2 regions of the Planctobacterium sp. AWH2_060 genome follow, and region 2 is predicted to be linked to the other one. Evidence: predicted binding sites of a transcription regulator. Region 2 holds the regulator's gene; the other holds the start of a gene.
What was found. Region 2 encodes NrdR, which represses ribonucleotide reductase genes. Its sites were predicted from a motif close to AAACACNANATNTNGTGTTT; they were not measured.

Region 1: a site for NrdR is predicted at 5,602-5,621, ahead of nrdA (class 1a ribonucleoside-diphosphate reductase subunit alpha). Genes of this name have one in related genera too.

What each region holds. Positions count from the first base shown of each region.
Region 1 covers NZ_JBSWTG010000001.1:776,094-784,531, reverse strand. The annotation lists gene aroA (3-phosphoshikimate 1-carboxyvinyltransferase) at 1-1,067, opposite strand, end outside; gene gyrA (DNA topoisomerase (ATP-hydrolyzing) subunit A) at 1,070-3,766, opposite strand; gene ubiG (bifunctional 2-polyprenyl-6-hydroxyphenol methylase/3-demethylubiquinol 3-O-methyltransferase UbiG) at 4,006-4,713, shown strand; gene ACXAD8_RS03430 (HAD family hydrolase) at 4,710-5,387, shown strand; gene nrdA (class 1a ribonucleoside-diphosphate reductase subunit alpha) at 5,820-8,147, shown strand; gene nrdB (class Ia ribonucleoside-diphosphate reductase subunit beta) at 8,216-8,438, shown strand, end outside.
Region 2 covers NZ_JBSWTG010000001.1:2,086,756-2,095,193, reverse strand. The annotation lists gene ACXAD8_RS08995 (alpha/beta hydrolase family protein) at 102-2,024, shown strand; gene ACXAD8_RS08990 (hypothetical protein) at 2,148-2,504, shown strand; gene ACXAD8_RS08985 (DUF6265 family protein) at 2,488-2,961, opposite strand; gene nrdR (transcriptional regulator NrdR) at 3,059-3,508, shown strand; gene ribD (bifunctional diaminohydroxyphosphoribosylaminopyrimidine deaminase/5-amino-6-(5-phosphoribosylamino)uracil reductase RibD) at 3,510-4,619, shown strand; gene ACXAD8_RS08970 (riboflavin synthase) at 4,638-5,297, shown strand; gene ribBA (bifunctional 3,4-dihydroxy-2-butanone-4-phosphate synthase/GTP cyclohydrolase II) at 5,392-6,501, shown strand; gene ribH (6,7-dimethyl-8-ribityllumazine synthase) at 6,618-7,091, shown strand; gene nusB (transcription antitermination factor NusB) at 7,095-7,523, shown strand; gene thiL (thiamine-phosphate kinase) at 7,536-8,438, shown strand, end outside.

The DNA of each region.
Region 1 (8,438 bases), 1.3 Mb from region 2:
AACTTTTTCAGTTCAGTAGCCATTGCTGTCAGGCGATCGGTTTCCTTTACCCGCCAGTTATAAATATTGCGGATAGTAGTAGTTCCCTCTGCAAACAGGGCTGCTACGGCAATTGTCATGGCGGCGTCAGGAATGTGATTCATATCCATATCGACAGCCTTGAGTTTTGCGCCCTCAACCTCAATGAAGTTGCGATCCCAATTTATCTTGGCCCCCATGTTCTCCAGCACATCCGCAAAGCGAATGTCGCCCTGAACACTGTCTTTACCTACACCGTATACTTTAACTTTACCACCTTTGATAGCACCTGCCGCAAGGAAGTATGAGGCAGAAGAGGCATCACCTTCCACCATGTATTCACCAGGGCTTTGATAAGACTGATTGCCTTTAACGATGAATTCCTGGAAATCGCAATTTTCAACGCTGACGCCAAACTGCTCCATGATCGCCAGGGTGATTTCTATGTAAGGTTTAGAAACCAGATCTCCGGTTACCTGAATACGGGTATCACCACTAAATAGTGGTGCAGCCATTAAAACCGCGGTCAGAAATTGACTGGAAATAGAACCGTCAATTTGCAAGGTTCCGCCACTTAGAGCAGTACCGCTAATTTTCAATGTCGGATAACCATCGTTTTTTAGATACTGAATTTGCGCACCAGCACCTCTTAAGGTGTCCACCAGTGAGCCTATTGGGCGCTCTTCCATTCTTGGTTCGCCACCTAAGACAAACTCGCCTTTACTCATAGCAAGTGCAGCACACAAAGGGCGCATAGCGGTTCCGGCATTACCCAGGTATAACTCAACAGGCTCGGCTACCTTAAAGACGCCTCCGTTGCCTTTTACCTCACAGACTGTTTTGCAGTCCGATAAGCTGTATTCAACACCTAACTGAGTAAGTGCATCCAGCATGTGCCGGATGTCATCGCTGTCTAACAGGTTAGTAACCTTAGTGGTCCCATTGGCCAACGCAGCCAACAATAAGGCCCGATTCGATAAGCTTTTTGAGCCGGGTACGGTAACTTCACCAGTCACCGAGCCCACAGGTGATAGTTTAAGTTGCTCCACTATCACTCTTCCTTGTTGTCGTTTTCAGGCGCTTCAGCTTCATTATTACTAACTTCTGCAGTTGCTGCTTCAGTTTCGCTTTCGCCCTCTTCGGAAAATTCAGTATTCTCAGTCACAACTTCTTCGATACGTTGTAAACCCACTACTTTTTCATCATCTGCGGTACGAATAATACGGACACCCTGAGTGTTTCTGCCGATAACCGACACTTCGTTAGCGCGGGTTCTTACCAGCGTACCAGCGTCACTGATTAGCATCATCTCGTCATCTTCATCCACCTGGATAGCGCCGACGACAGCACCGTTACGCTCTGATACTTTGATAGATACAACACCTTGGGTTGCCCTGCTCTTGGCCGGGTAATCTTCAAGCGGCGTACGTTTACCGAAACCATTTTCAGTCACGGTCAGAATTGGAGCGTCCGTTTCAGGAACAATAAGTGACACAACACGCTGTCCATCCTGCATACGAATACCGCGCACACCCGTAGCAGTACGGCCCATTGGGCGAAGTGCCAGTTTTTCTTCACCGGTTTCCGGATCGATTTTCACTGCACCGGTTTCTGAATCTCTTTCTTTCTCATTAAATCTGACCACTTTACCCGCATCAGAGAACAGCATGATGTCGCTTTCACCTGAGGTTAATGCCACCCCAATCAACTCGTCGCCTTCGTTCAGATTTACGGCAATAATACCGTTTGCACGTGGGCGAGAATATTGCGTTAACGCGGTTTTCTTAACGGTACCATTGGCAGTCGCCATCAACACGAATCTGTCATCCACAAATTCTTGTATTGGCAATATCGCTGTGATGCGTTCATCTGCTTCAAGCGGCAAGATATTAATAATGGGTTTACCTCTGGCGTTTCGGCTGGCCAGCGGTAATTGATAAACTTTCAACCAGTACAATCGGCCTCTGGTGGAGAAGCACAAGATGTGGTCGTGGGTGTTAGCCACCAGTAGCTTCTCAATATAGTCTTCGTCTTTCATGCGGGTGGCGGCTTTACCTTTACCACCCCGACGCTGCGCTTCATAGTCAGACAGTTTTTGATACTTAACGTATCCCTCTCTGGATAGCGTCACTACTACGTCTTCTCTTTCGATCAGGTCTTCCATGTCAATATCATGGGCAGCCGCAGTGATTTCGGTACGGCGCTCATCACCAAATTCGTCGCGTACTTTTTCCAGCTCTTCGCGAATAACTTCCATCAGACGCTCTGGATTACCCAAAATTTCCAGCAATTCAGCGATCAGATCTAACAATTCTTTGTATTCAGCCAGAATCTTCTCGTGCTCAAGACCGGTTAACTTATGCAGTCTAAGGTCAAGAATTGCTTGTGCCTGATTTTCTGTCAGATAATACAGGCCATCGCGGATACCAAACTCGGCTTCTAGCCATTCAGGACGAGCAGCGTCAACACCTGCGCGTTGCAGCATGTCTTCTACATTGCCCAATGCCCAGCCTTGCGCCACCAAACCTTTCTTCGCTTCTGACGGGCTTGGAGAGGCTTTGATTAATTCAATAATTGGGTCAATATTGGCCAGTGCTACCGCTAAACCTTCAAGAATATGAGCGCGTTCTCGGGCTTTTCTTAATTCAAAAACGGTTCGACGGGTAACAACTTCACGTCTGTGACGGATAAAAGCATTAAGCAGTTGATACAGATTTAGGGTTTTAGGCTGGCCCTGGTCCAGGGCAACCATATTGATACCAAACACGGTTTGCATCTGAGTGTTGGCATACAACTGATTAAGCAGTACTTCGCCAGATTCGTTGCGCTTAACTTCAATAACAATGCGCATTCCGTCTTTGTCTGACTCGTCACGTAATGCTGAAATACCTTCGATTTTCTTCTCTTTAACCAGTTCAGCCATTTTTTCAATTAATCTGGCTTTGTTAACCTGGTATGGAATTTCTGAAACGATAATGGTTTCTTTACCATTTTTGTCAGTCTCAATTTCGGCTCTGGCGCGTAGGTATATTTTACCGCGTCCGGTACGATAGGCATCGTCAATGCCTTTGCGACCGCTGATCATGGCCGCGGTTGGGAAATCTGGCCCCGGAATGTATTGCATCAAATCATCGATAGTCAAATCCGGATTATCGATTAGGGCAATACAACCATTTACGACTTCAGTAAGGTTGTGAGGTGGAATATTGGTTGCCATACCTACGGCGATACCGGAAGAACCGTTTACCAATAAGTTCGGTACCTTAGTGGGTAATACATCGGGAATTTTTTCAGTACCATCATAGTTTGGTACATAATCAACCGTTTCTTTATCCAGATCAGCCAGTAGTTCGTGGGCTATTTTGGCCATACGTACTTCGGTATAACGCATCGCAGCAGCTGAGTCACCATCCACAGAACCAAAGTTACCTTGTCCATCTACCAACATATAGCGCAGTGAAAACGGCTGAGCCATACGTACTATGGTGTCGTATACTGCAGAATCACCATGAGGGTGATATTTACCGATTACGTCACCAACGATACGCGCAGACTTTTTATAAGGTTTGTTAAAGTCATTTTTAAGCTCGTTCATGGCGAATAGCACACGACGGTGCACTGGCTTAAGACCATCTCGCACATCGGGCAATGCACGCCCGACGATAACGCTCATGGCGTAATCCAGATACGAGTTTTTCAACTCATCTTCGATATTAATTGGAAGGATTTCTTTGGCGTTGTCAGTCATATACAGCCTTGTTGTTATTATTTTCACCGACGGTCATCGGGAAACATCACTGTTTAATTATCTTTGCAAAGCTTTTAGATTCAAAAATCGCAGCTTGTCAAAACAGGAAATAAAAGTGTTCAAGATTCTATCACCGAACCACAAAAATAAAAGGTGCTGATTGCTGAATATATGTGCAAACGAACCTGTTAAAGGGAGTTTTGAAGCCGTATACTTGCCGAAACTTGTTTGGAGTCAGCATTTTGCAAGAAAACGTCGATTATTCAGAAATTCAAAAATTCGCCGATCTGGCCAGTCGTTGGTGGGATTTTGAAGGTGAATTTAAGCCATTACATGAAATTAACCCCCTGCGTTTGTCATTTATCATGCAGCAATGTGATGGACTGCACAGTCTAAAAGTGCTGGACGTGGGTTGTGGTGGTGGCATTTTGTCCGAATCAATGGCCAAAGCGGGTGCTGATGTTGTTGGTATTGATATGGGCGCTGAACCGCTTGAAGTTGCTAAATTACACGCTCTGGAATCCGGCGTTCAGGTAGACTACCGACAACTACCAGCAGAACAGATGGCCGAAGCTGAGCCAGAATCTTTTGATGTGGTTACCTGTCTGGAGATGCTGGAACACGTACCGGATCCTGCTTCTATCGTTTCGGCTTGTAGCAAATTAGTAAAACCCGGTGGCTGGGTTTTCTTTTCCACCCTGAATCGCAATATTAAGTCCTGGTCTATGGCAGTCGTTGCTGCAGAATATGTTTTGGGTTTGGTGCCTAAAGGCACTCACGATTATCAAAAATTCATCAAACCCTCTGAGTTAATGGCATGGACGGATGCATCGGGATTGGCTGCCCGCAAAATAACCGGTCTTCACTATAACCCTTTGGCAAAATCCTATTATCTTTCTGACAGCAATGTCGATGTCAATTACATTGTAGGCTGCCAGAAATTATGATGACCTTACCACAGGCTGTGTTATTCGACCTGGACGGGACATTATTGGATACCGCGCCGGATCTGGGGAATGCCTTAAACCACATTCTGGCCCAACTGCACTACCCCTTAAAGAGTTATCAGGAATATCGGGTTGAGTCCTCCAATGGCGCCATTGGTTTGCTGAAAATGGGCCTGGGCGATGATTTCGAAACGTTTGATAGTGCAGAATTGAGAGAGCAATTTTTGCAATTCTATGCCAAAAACGTTTGTCAGGATACCCGGGCATTTGAGGGCATTGAAGGATTAATTAGACAACTGGATAAGATGGACATCCCTTGGGGTATTGTCACTAATAAACCGGCGTTTTTAACCACCGACCTACTGACGTTCTTTCCTTTATTCAAACAATGTAAGGTGTGTTATTCAGGGGACTCATTCACAAACCGCAAGCCTCATCCTGAGCCACTTTTAAAGGCGGCAGAAGTGCTTAATATTGTTCCATCACAAATATGGTATGTCGGAGACGCCGAGCGAGATATGGACGCTGCCAAAGCGGCTGGCATGAAAGCGGTGCTGGCCCGATATGGTTATTTAACACAAGCAGAACTGGACAAGAATTGGGAAGTCGATTTGGTAGTGGAATCACCTCAACAACTTACCGATATTTTACGTAAATGCACATTGGGGGAATAAATTCTCTCGGCATTTTCAATCGGTCCAAATGGACGATTTTGTCAATGTTATCTTTAGATCGCTTCAATCTAAATGAAGTGATTTTATTACTATTTATTTTATACAAAAATTCAGTTGTAAGATTAGTATTGAAATTCCAAACACTCCTACATGAAACCAGCTTTGAAGTTAGCTTACACTAACCGAAAAAAGCACCGGTGATTAAAGCATCAGCACACACCATATCTTGGGTTGAAAAGAGCAAGAAACCCCTTTATCTTGTGTCCCAAGGTTAACAAGGGTTAGCCTTGAATTGGGGAATGACGAGTCGAAAAAAGCATCATAGCTAAGCCAAACACCAGTATACATACCGGGTTGGCAAAAATAGTGTGCGCGACAGACTACACTTAATCGACCTCGCCAACGATTTATAATAATAACAGTGGCAGCTTTATGAATAATACTTTGTACGTCACCAAGCGAAATGGTGAGCGTGAGCCTATTGATCTGGATAAAATCCACCGCGTCCTTGACTGGGCCGCTAAAGGTTTGTCTAACGTTTCCGTCTCTCAGGTAGAGATAAAAGCCCATATTCAGTTTTACGATGGAATCAAAACCGAAGACATTCACGAAACCCTGATCAAATCAGCAGCAGACCTGATATCCACAGATAGCCCGGATTATCAGTATTTTGCTGCGCGATTAGCGATATTCCATTTGCGCAAAAAAGCCTATGGCCAGTTTGAACCGCCGTCGCTGTATCAGCACGTTCAAAAAATGGTAGAAATGGGCAAGTATGACGAGCATATACTGCAAGATTACAGTGCCGCTGAATTTGAGTTAATGGAAGAATATATCGACCACTGGCGCGATATGAATTTCAGTTACGCAGCGGTTAAACAGCTGGAAGGTAAATACCTGGTGCAAAACCGTGTGACCGGTGAAATATACGAAAGCGCGCAGTTTTTGTATATTTTGGTGGCCGCCTGTTTATTCGCAAAATACCCGACAGAAACAAGAATGAACTATATTCGACGTTTTTATGATGCAACGTCGACTTTTAAGATCTCACTGCCAACCCCGATCATGGCCGGTGTCAGAACCCCTACCCGTCAATTTAGCTCCTGTGTTTTGATTGAAACAGGAGATAGCCTGGATTCTATCAATGCCACTGCCAGCGCTATTGTTAAATATGTGAGTCAACGGGCCGGAATCGGTGTCAACGCTGGTAACATCCGAGCATTGGGAAGCCCAATCAGAGGCGGTGAAGCATACCACACTGGTTGTATTCCATTTTATAAGTACTTTCAGACTGCGGTTAAAAGCTGCTCTCAAGGCGGTGTCAGAGGTGGTGCAGCCACTCTGTTTTACCCGCTTTGGCATATGGAAGTCGAATCATTGCTGGTACTTAAAAACAACCGTGGTGTAGAAGAAAACCGTGTTCGTCACCTGGATTACGGTGTTCAGTTTAACAAGACCATGTACCAACGCCTGATCAAAGACGGCTACATTACCTTGTTTAGCCCCTCTGACGTTCCCGGCTTATACGACGCCTTCTTTGCTGATCAGGACAAGTTCGAAGCGCTATATACGCAATACGAAAAAGATCCCAGCATTCGCAAAAAACAAATTAAGGCTCTGGAGCTGTTTAGTCTGTTTATGCAAGAACGCGCCAGCACTGGCCGTATCTATCTGCAAAATGTCGATCACTGTAATACCCACAGTCCATTTGATCCCAAAGTGGCCCCGGTTAAACAAAGTAACCTGTGCCTTGAAATCGCTTTGCCTACTAAGCCTCTGGCGCATGTTAACGACGAAGAAGGTGAAATTGCACTTTGTACTTTATCGGCCTTTAACCTGGGGGCTATCGAGTCTCCGGAAGACTTTAAAGAACTGTCAGAACTGGCAGTCAGAGCACTGGACAACCTTTTAGATTATCAGGATTACCCAGTACCCGCCGCTTATAACGCAACCATGGGCAGACGTACCCTGGGGATTGGTGTTATCAACTTTGCTTATTATTTGGCGAAGAACGGTGTTCGTTATTCTGATGGCAGTGCCAATAACCTGGTACACGAAACCTTTGAAGCCATGCAGTATTACTTGCTTAAAGCGTCTGTAGAGCTGGCTAAAGAAAAAGGTGCCTGCCCTAAATTTAATGAAACTACGTATGCTCAGGGCGTTTTGCCAATCGATACCTATAAAAAGGATCTCGATGCAATCTGTACTTCTCAGCTCAAACTGGACTGGGAGTCCCTGAGAAAAGAAATACAACAGCATGGCTTGCGCAATTCAACCTTGTCGGCATTGATGCCTTCTGAAACATCGTCGCAAATCTCTAACGCCACTAATGGCATAGAGCCGCCGCGCGGCCACATCAGCGTTAAAGCCAGTAAAGATGGTGTATTAAAGCAGGTTGTTCCTGAGTATCAAAAGCTCAAAGACAACTATGAATTGCTGTGGGATATCCCGTCTAATGATGGCTACCTGCAATTGGTTGCCATTATTCAGAAGTTTATCGATCAAACGATCTCCGCAAATACAAATTATGATCCGGGTAAATTCGAAGGTGGTAAAGTGCCGATGAAGTTACTGATCAAAGATTTGCTTACTGCGTATAAACTAGGTGTAAAAACACTGTACTACCACAATACTCGTGACGGAGCCGGAGATGAATCCAGCAAACCTGAAACCACTCAAAAAGCAGCCAGCAGGCCTGCAGTGGAAGAAGTTGTGGAAGAGCAAGATGACGATTGCGCCGGTGGTGCCTGTAAAATTTAAAACTGTTACCGGGAGCCTGTTGGCTCCCGGTGAGATATCGCAGACCTTCTTATAAAAAATATAATCAGATGAAATATACAACGTTCAATCACAAGACCACTAACCCGCTCAGTGAACCTATGTTCTTTGGCAACCCGGTAAACGTAGCGCGTTATGATCAACAAAAACATCCAATCTTTGAAAAGCTGATTGAAAAACAAATCAGCTTTTTTTGGCGACCTGAAGAAGTGGATGTCAGTAAAGACAGAATCGACTTTCAAGGATTGAGCACGTCGGAAAAACACATCTTTG
Region 2 (8,438 bases):
AAAGCCAGCGTTTGCTGGCTTTTTTAATTCCCTTTCTTTATTCCCTGGTATTTATTAGAATCCACGCCTTTTTAATTCCAGATAATTATCCAGGGAAGGTCGTGAAAAAGTTAATCCTGTTATTGATATGTGCTTTGCTGAGTCTCAAAGCCATAGCCTCTGAATCATTGGTGCCGTTAGAAATCTATGGAGCACTGCCACAAATCAGCATGATGGAAGTGTCTCCCAGCGGCAATCTGATTGGATATCGCGTGGCGGGTGATAACCGCGAGATGTACATCATCCATGACATGAAAAACAATAAGATGGTAACCGGGGTCGATATCTCTCAAATTCGCCCCAGTAATGCCTGGTTTGTGGATGACGATACGTTGATACTGGTAGCCGTGGACAATACTCGTATCTTTGGTTTTCGCGGTCGACACGATATCAGCGCTGCCTATTCCTTTAAAATTTCTGAAAATAAAGTTCGTCAGCTGCTGGTGCTGGGTGATGGCATTTATGAAGGTCAGTCTCAGTTAGGGACAATTGTTGGCCTGAGTACCGATGGCAAATACGCTTACATGCCTGCCTGGCAATCAGAAGGTGCTTACGCGCTGATGAAAGTTAAATTAGAAGGAAGACGCACCCCCAGACCCGTTAAACGGGGGATTCACGATGCCATCGATTATTTTATTTATGACGACAAAATGATTGCCAGAGAGCGTTTCAATAACAAAGCGAACCAGCATAGGGTGGATGTATTAATTGATGGTGAATGGCGGAATATATTTCAGGAAGAAACGGAGATTCGCACCAGATCTTTTGTGGGTCTCACTGATGATATTAAAAGTCTGGTGATGCTTACCCGTGGCGAAAATGGCCGCCGTGCCTATTACACCATGTCTCTAAAAGATGGCACTGTGTCAGAACCAATTTTTAATCCGGAAGACAAAGATGTGGGTTATGTGCTGACTGATCACAATCGGATTGTTCATGGTGTTAGCTATGCCGGATTTAAACCCAGCTATGATTTTTTTGATCCCAAGATTCAGAAAGTCGTGGATAAGGTCATTGCTGACTTACCAGATCACTCTGTAACATTGGTGAGCTATTCCCCTGACTGGCAACACATGATTTTCATGTTGGAAGGGATGGACAGTCCTGGAGACTATTACCTCTACAGCAAAGGTGAGTTTAAGTATATTGCTTCTGGCAGACCGGATTTGCCAGTAAATCAAATTAATCAGGTTTTTCAGACTGAAATTAAAGCCAGAGATGGCCTGCGTTTACCTACCTTATTGACTTTGCCAGCCGTAGATGAACTGAAGAATCTTCCGGCAATTATGTTGCCACATGGTGGTCCGGAGTCTTACGATCGCATCGAATTTGACTGGTTAGCGCAATACTTTGCCAGCAGGGGCTACCTGGTTATGCAGCCGCAGTTTCGTGGCTCTCGCGGTTTTGGCGCTGAGTTTACTTTAAAAGGACGTGGAGAATGGGGCCGCAAAATGCAGGACGATTTAACGGATACCGTTAAAACCCTGGTTAAGTCAGGTTATGTCGACCCTGAGCGCGTGTGTATTGTGGGCGGAAGTTACGGTGGTTATGCCGCATTAGCGGGTGCCACTTTTACCCCTGATCTATATCAGTGTGCTATTTCCTTTAACGGTGTTGCCGATATTGAGCGTATGTTGCGGGACGAGCGCTACGACTATGGCCGCAATCATTGGGTTGTGGCTTATTGGCAAAAACTCATCTCTGATGGCACCGTTGATGAAAACCATATCAAGGCTATCTCCCCAATAAACCATGCAGATAAAGTCAATATTCCGGTATTGCTTATTCACGGCACTCATGACGAGGTAGTGCCTGACCACCAGTCGGAAAATATGTTTGACGAGCTGGAAGAGGCTGGCGTCGATGTGCGATATGTGGAGCTGGATGAAGGTGATCATTACCTGAGTAAAGCGCAGCACAGAATGGCAGCGCTAAAGGCAATTGATCAGTTTATTGGCGAGCATCTGCCAGTAAAACCTCAGTAATGGTGTGCCGTCCGCGACAGAAAGGGCGGCATTAACAGAGTAAGACCGAAGTTAAGCAATTTTGCTTTTTACTCAGATTCGGTTATGTTGTTGTAATAAGCATTAATTAAATTAACAGACATAATGACAGAGATAACCAACCTGCCAGAAGAGAAAAAGCTGAATGTGTTGTTTCGCGTTGAACCCGGTTGCATGGGGCCGGCAGGCATAGATCATATCCAGGATTATTGTAAGTATGCGCAGCAACGGGTGCAAAACTTGCACCCTGAATTTGTTAAGTGGGAAATTGTCGCCCGGATGAATAAAAAGCTACCGGAGATGCAGTTTCGGGCCATGAACAAGAACCTGACACATGCGCAGGCCGAAAAGTATCTGGCGGTGTTTGGACAAAACCTGGAAGAGTTCGAAGAACATTTGCATGACATGTTAGCCCTACTGGTAGATGAGTTTTGGGAAAAGGATGTTAATCGAGGTCTATAATTTGAGACGCGAAGATTAACTGAAACCCCTTTCCTTCATTATTTTTGACATCCACAACCAGACGATTTTCCTCAAGCTGATAATGCAAAATATTGGGAAAATCGTGCTCCTGGTTGCTGAATTCCACCGAATTTTCGCTACAGGCGGTAGCAGCAAAAGCTACTGGTAGAGCGTTATGGTCTACCTTTGCCAAAAAATACAATTGCCCGGACATGTAAACAATACGCATGGTTTCATATTGACGGGTATCACTGCCGGTTTTCTGAGTATAACCCAGGCCTTCCATCGTCAGGTCACTGACAGTTTGCCATTTTTCGGAGATACGGCTCTTTTCTGACTGCTGCAACCACTCACCGTTTAACCAGTTTATATTGGCGATAGTACACTTGGGTTTCGCCTCAATATTCTGTGTAATAAAGAGCAAACAAAACAGTGCTAAATATTTCGAAATATTCATCAATGGTCTATTCTCCATAACCTTGAAAAACGGTTTTTTACACCTATATCAGAAACGCTCAAGTTAGTTCTATCTCAAAAATCAGGATCCCGCCAGCATGATTTGTCCTTTTTGTATGACTACGGAAACCAAAGTCATTGATTCCCGACTGGTGTCAGAAGGCCACCAGGTGCGTCGTCGCCGTGAATGCACTCAATGCCATGAACGTTTTACCACCTTTGAAATTGCCGAATTGGTAATGCCACGTATTGTTAAGCGCGATGGCAAAAGAGAGCCCTTTAATGAAGACAAACTCAGAGCCGGTATGCAGCGAGCCCTGGAAAAACGCCCAGTTAACACCGAAAAAATTGAGCAAAGTGTGCATCGCATTAAGTCTCATCTGCGCGGAACCGGTGAAAGAGAAATCAGTAGTGAACTGGTGGGCAATTTGATAATGGCCGAGTTAATTGAATTAGATAAAGTGGCTTACGTGCGTTTCGCTTCCGTTTACCGTTCGTTTGAAGATATTAAAGAGTTCGGTGAAGAAATCGCTCGCCTTGGAGACTAACATGTTTTCGCAGATAGACGCAGAACACATGGCCAGAGCGTTGAAACTGGCAGAAAAGGGCCGTTATACCACGTCTCCTAACCCCAATGTTGGCTGTGTGTTGGTAGCTGAAGATGGCAGCGTTATTTCCGAAGCCTTTCACCTGAAAGCTGGGGGACCTCATGCTGAAGCTGAGGCCTTGAATCGCGCCGGTGCCAATGCTGCTAACGCTACTGCCTATGTCACGTTGGAACCCTGTTCCCATTTTGGACGCACCCCACCTTGCTGCGATGCTTTAATTCGGGCCGGCGTAAAACGGGTGGTGGTCGCTATGCAGGACCCAAATCCTAAAGTGGCGGGGCAAGGCATAAACAGAATGCGCGATGCGGGTATTCAGGTGGATATTGGTTTAATGGAGAGTCAGGCAGAGGCGCTTAACCAAGGTTTCTTAAAAAGGCAATTACAGGGCACCCCCAAAGTTAGTTTAAAAATGGCGGCTTCTGTGGATGCTAAAACGGCATTGGCCAATGGCGTCAGTCAATGGATCACCGGCAATGCAGCACGCCGCGATGTTCAGGTGCATAGAGCGCGAAGTTGTGCCATTGTCAGTGGTTCCGGTACGGTTCTGGCTGATAACCCTTCGTTAAACGTCAGAGCTGAGGAACTGCACGAGTCAGTCAAACAGGCATATCTGGGCGATATTCGTCAACCATTACGGGTGATATTGGATGGCCGTAACCAGTTGCATCCTGAGCTTAAAGTATTTGCTGATGATAACGTGCTGGTGGTGAATATTGAGCCAAATGACAAGTTAACTGAAGCTGGCATTGCGCAGTGGCAGGCCCCAGTTGACGAGGGCAAGATAGATTTAAAGGCATTGTTAGCTTATCTCGGCGACAGGCAGTTAAATGAAATCTGGCTGGAAGCCGGCAGCCGCCTGGCGGGCGCGTTCGTGGAGCGAAATTTAGTGGATGAGTTAATCCTTTACATAGCGCCAAAATTGATGGGCCACAATGGCTTTGGTTTGTTGCAGTTACCAGAGTTTCAAACTATGTCACAGGTGCCTGAGTTACGCTTTTCAGATACCCGACTGGTGGGCGAAGATTTAAAAATCACCGCTCATTTTGTCTAAAAATACAGGGGAATTATCGTGTTTACCGGAATTATCGAATCAGTAGGCAGTATTGGCGCAATGCAGGCCAGAGGCAGTGATATGCGCGTCAGCATCCAGGTTGGCAAGCTAGATATGTCTGATGTGCAATTGGGCGACAGTATAGCCACCAATGGGGTGTGTCTGACTGTGGTGGAGTTTTCTGCGCAGCATTATGTGGCTGACGTGTCCATGGAGACTATCAAGCGCACTGGTTTTGCTAACTATCAACAGGGTATGACGGTGAACCTGGAAAAAGCGCTGATGGCAACTTCCCGGTTAGGGGGGCATATCGTCAGTGGCCATGTCGACGGCGTTGGCGAAATTGCCAGTATGGAAAATACCGGACAAACCTGGGAGATTTGGGTGAAAGCGCCAGATAACCTGGCCCGGTACATTGCCGAAAAAGGCTCCATCACTGTAGATGGCGTGAGTCTGACGGTCAATGATGTGGATGGGGCTAAGTTTAAGTTAACACTGGTACCCCACACGTTACAGGAAACCATTATTCAACATTATCAGGTGGGCACCAGGGTAAACCTGGAAGTGGACGTGATTGCCCGCTATCTGGAGCGCCTGATGTTGGGAGACAAAGCGGCGCAGAGCACAGGAAAAGAGATTAATCTGTCGTTTTTAGCTGAAAATGGTTATCTACGATAGTACAATTCGCCACCGCAATTGTAAGCAATATAACCCGACGTCGGGGCTAGCTCGTCTGGATACCCACGTCACCAACCCTACAGTAAATTAGATTATGTCATTACACAGTACAGAAGAAATCCTCGAAGATATTCGCAACGGTAAAATGGTCATCCTGATGGATGACGAAGATCGTGAAAATGAAGGCGATATCATCATAGCCGCAGAACATGTTACGCCGGAAGCGATTAACTTTATGGTGACTCATGCCAGAGGACTGGTGTGCTTACCTATGACCCAGGAGCGCTGTAAAAAGTTAAAATTGCCATTAATGGTGGAAAACAATGGCGCACAGTTTTCCACTAATTTTACCGTATCGATTGAAGCCGCTGAAGGGGTTGTTACCGGGATTTCAGCCGCTGATCGGGCCCGAACCATTTTGGCTGCCGTTGCGCCCGACGCGGTGGCGACAGATATTGTCCAGCCAGGTCACATATTCCCGCTGATTGCCAAAGAAGGCGGGGTGCTCAACCGGGCTGGTCATACTGAAGCCGCGGTAGATTTGGCGCGTTTGGCGGGCTGTGAACCGGCTGGCGTGATCGTGGAAGTGCTAAACGATGATGGCACCATGGCGAGACGCCCAGAGTTGGAAGCCTTTGCCAAAAAACACGATCTGAAACTGGGTACAATTGCCGATCTCATCGAATACCGCAATATCAACGAAGCTACAGTCGAGCAGGTGGCCACCTGCAAATTGCCCACCGAACACGGGGAATTTGAACTGGCTACCTTTAAAGACACTATCGACAATCAGGTACACTTCGCGTTGTGTAAAGGCAATATCACACCGGAAGAGCCCACCCTGGTAAGGGTTCACTTGCGCAACACCTTTAGTGATGTGCTGGGCTCAGGGCGTTCAATTGACCGTTCTATGGATTTACCGCAAGCCATGAAACGCATTGCCGCTGACGGTGGCGTATTGTTGATTTTAGGCCGTGAAGAAAGCAGTGACGAGCTGGTACACGTGGTACAGCAATTTGAAGCTGAAGACAAAGGCGAGAAGGCGGTCACTAATTTGTGGAAGGGCACTTCCAGAACCGTTGGTGTCGGTTGTCAGATTTTAAAAACCCTGGGTGTGCAGAAAATGCGATTGCTCAGTAAACCGGTTAAATATCATGCCTTGTCCGGCTATGGTTTAGAAGTGGTAGAAACGATTTCTGACTAAAGATTGTATACCCGGCAGGGTCTGATGAAATAATACAAAAAATCCGGTGAATAGCGGGCAGGTGTGGTAGAATCCGCGCCAGCCAAATTCCGGACCAATTATTGAGGCAAGATTATATGAACATTGTGGAAGGTAATATCAGAGCCACAGGCAAAAAATTCGCCATTGTGGTGTCGCGTTTTAACAGCTTTGTTGTTGACCATCTGGTGGAAGGCGCCATCGATGCACTGGAAAGAGCGGGTGAAGTAAATGAACAAGATATTACTGTCATCAAGGTACCTGGCGCATACGAATTGCCGCTGGTAGCTAAAAAAGCGGCTGAAAGTGGTAAATTTGATGCCATCATTGCGATTGGTGCAGTGATCCGCGGCGGTACACCGCATTTCGATTTTGTTGCCGGAGAATGTAATAAAGGCCTGGCACAGGTGTCTTTAGAATACGATATTCCGGTTGCCTTTGGTGTGATCACCACCGACAGCATTGAGCAGGCCATTGAGCGCTCAGGCACAAAAGCGGGTAACAAAGGCGCAGAAGCTGCTCATTCCGCACTGGAAATGGTTAACGTTATTGACCAATTAGCCGGAGTATAAAAGGTGAAAGTAGCTGGACGTAAAAAGGCCAGAGAGCTGGCGATGCAGGCGATTTACTCGTGGCAGATGACGGGTAATCCTGTGGCGGAAATTGAGTTGAATGTTGCCACACAACAAGACATGAACAAAGTTGACATGAGCTTCTTTCAGGCAGCGTTACGCTATGTGGCTGAAAATGTAGATGAGCTGGACGACAGCTACAAAATTTACGTAACTGATCGCCCGCTAAGCGAGATCGACCCGATTGAAAAGGCCATTCTACGCCTTGCTGCTTTCGAACTGACTCAGCGCATTGATGTACCTTACAAAGTGGTCATTAACGAAGCCATTGAGTTAGGTAAGCAATTCGGTGCTGCCGACAGTCATAAGTTTATTAACGGGGTACTGGATAAAGCAGTTCGCCTGTTACGCAAGGATGAAGTTAAGCGCTAATCCGGTGATATTGTGAAAGAATTTGAGATAATCAAAAGTTACTTCCTGTCCAGGAGTTATCAGCGTCGTGATGTACAGTTGGGGATAGGCGATGATTGCGCCTTAACCACAGTTCCCGAAGGTCAGCAACTAGTAACCACCACGGATACTCTGGCAGAGGATGTTCACTTCCCCAAAAATACCTCAGGCAGAGCGGTAGCGCACAAGGCGCTGTCTGTGAACCTGAGTGACCTTGCGGCGATGGGAGCTGAACCGGCCTGGATCAGTCTGTCCTTATCAATCCCGCAATATGACGAAACCTGGTTAAGAGATTTCTCTTTGTGTTTGCAAGAGCTTACCGATTATTACTCTATTCAGTTAATCGGTGGTGATACCGTGCAGGGACCGCTGTCTATAACTATTACTGCACAGGGGTTTGTACCTGAAGGGCAGGCGCTAATGCGCTCTAAAGCCAAACCCGGAGATTGGATTTACGTCACTGGTACCTTAGGTGATGCCGGATTGGGCCTGGATCTATTGCAAAGTGCAAAGCCAGCGGAGCAAATTCACCGCAATTATTTGATAGACAGACTTAATTTCCCCACACCCAGGCTATTGGTGGGCACGACGTTAAGACGCATCGCGACTTCCTGTATCGATTTATCTGATGGCTTAAAATCCGATCTGCAACACATTCTATTTGCGTCTCAAACCGGTGCACAGGTGGATGTTGAGCGCTTACCTCTGTCCGAAGCCATGTTAGCTACAGTGGGACGGGAAGAAGGTATTCGCTATGCGCTGACATCAGGCGACGATTACGAATTGCTGTTTACCGTGCCTGATGAACAAAAAGGCAGTCTCGAAACGGCGCTGGCAAACTGTAATGTCTCGGCTACCTGTATTGGTCGGGTTAATGGTGTAGCCGAAAAGTTGGAG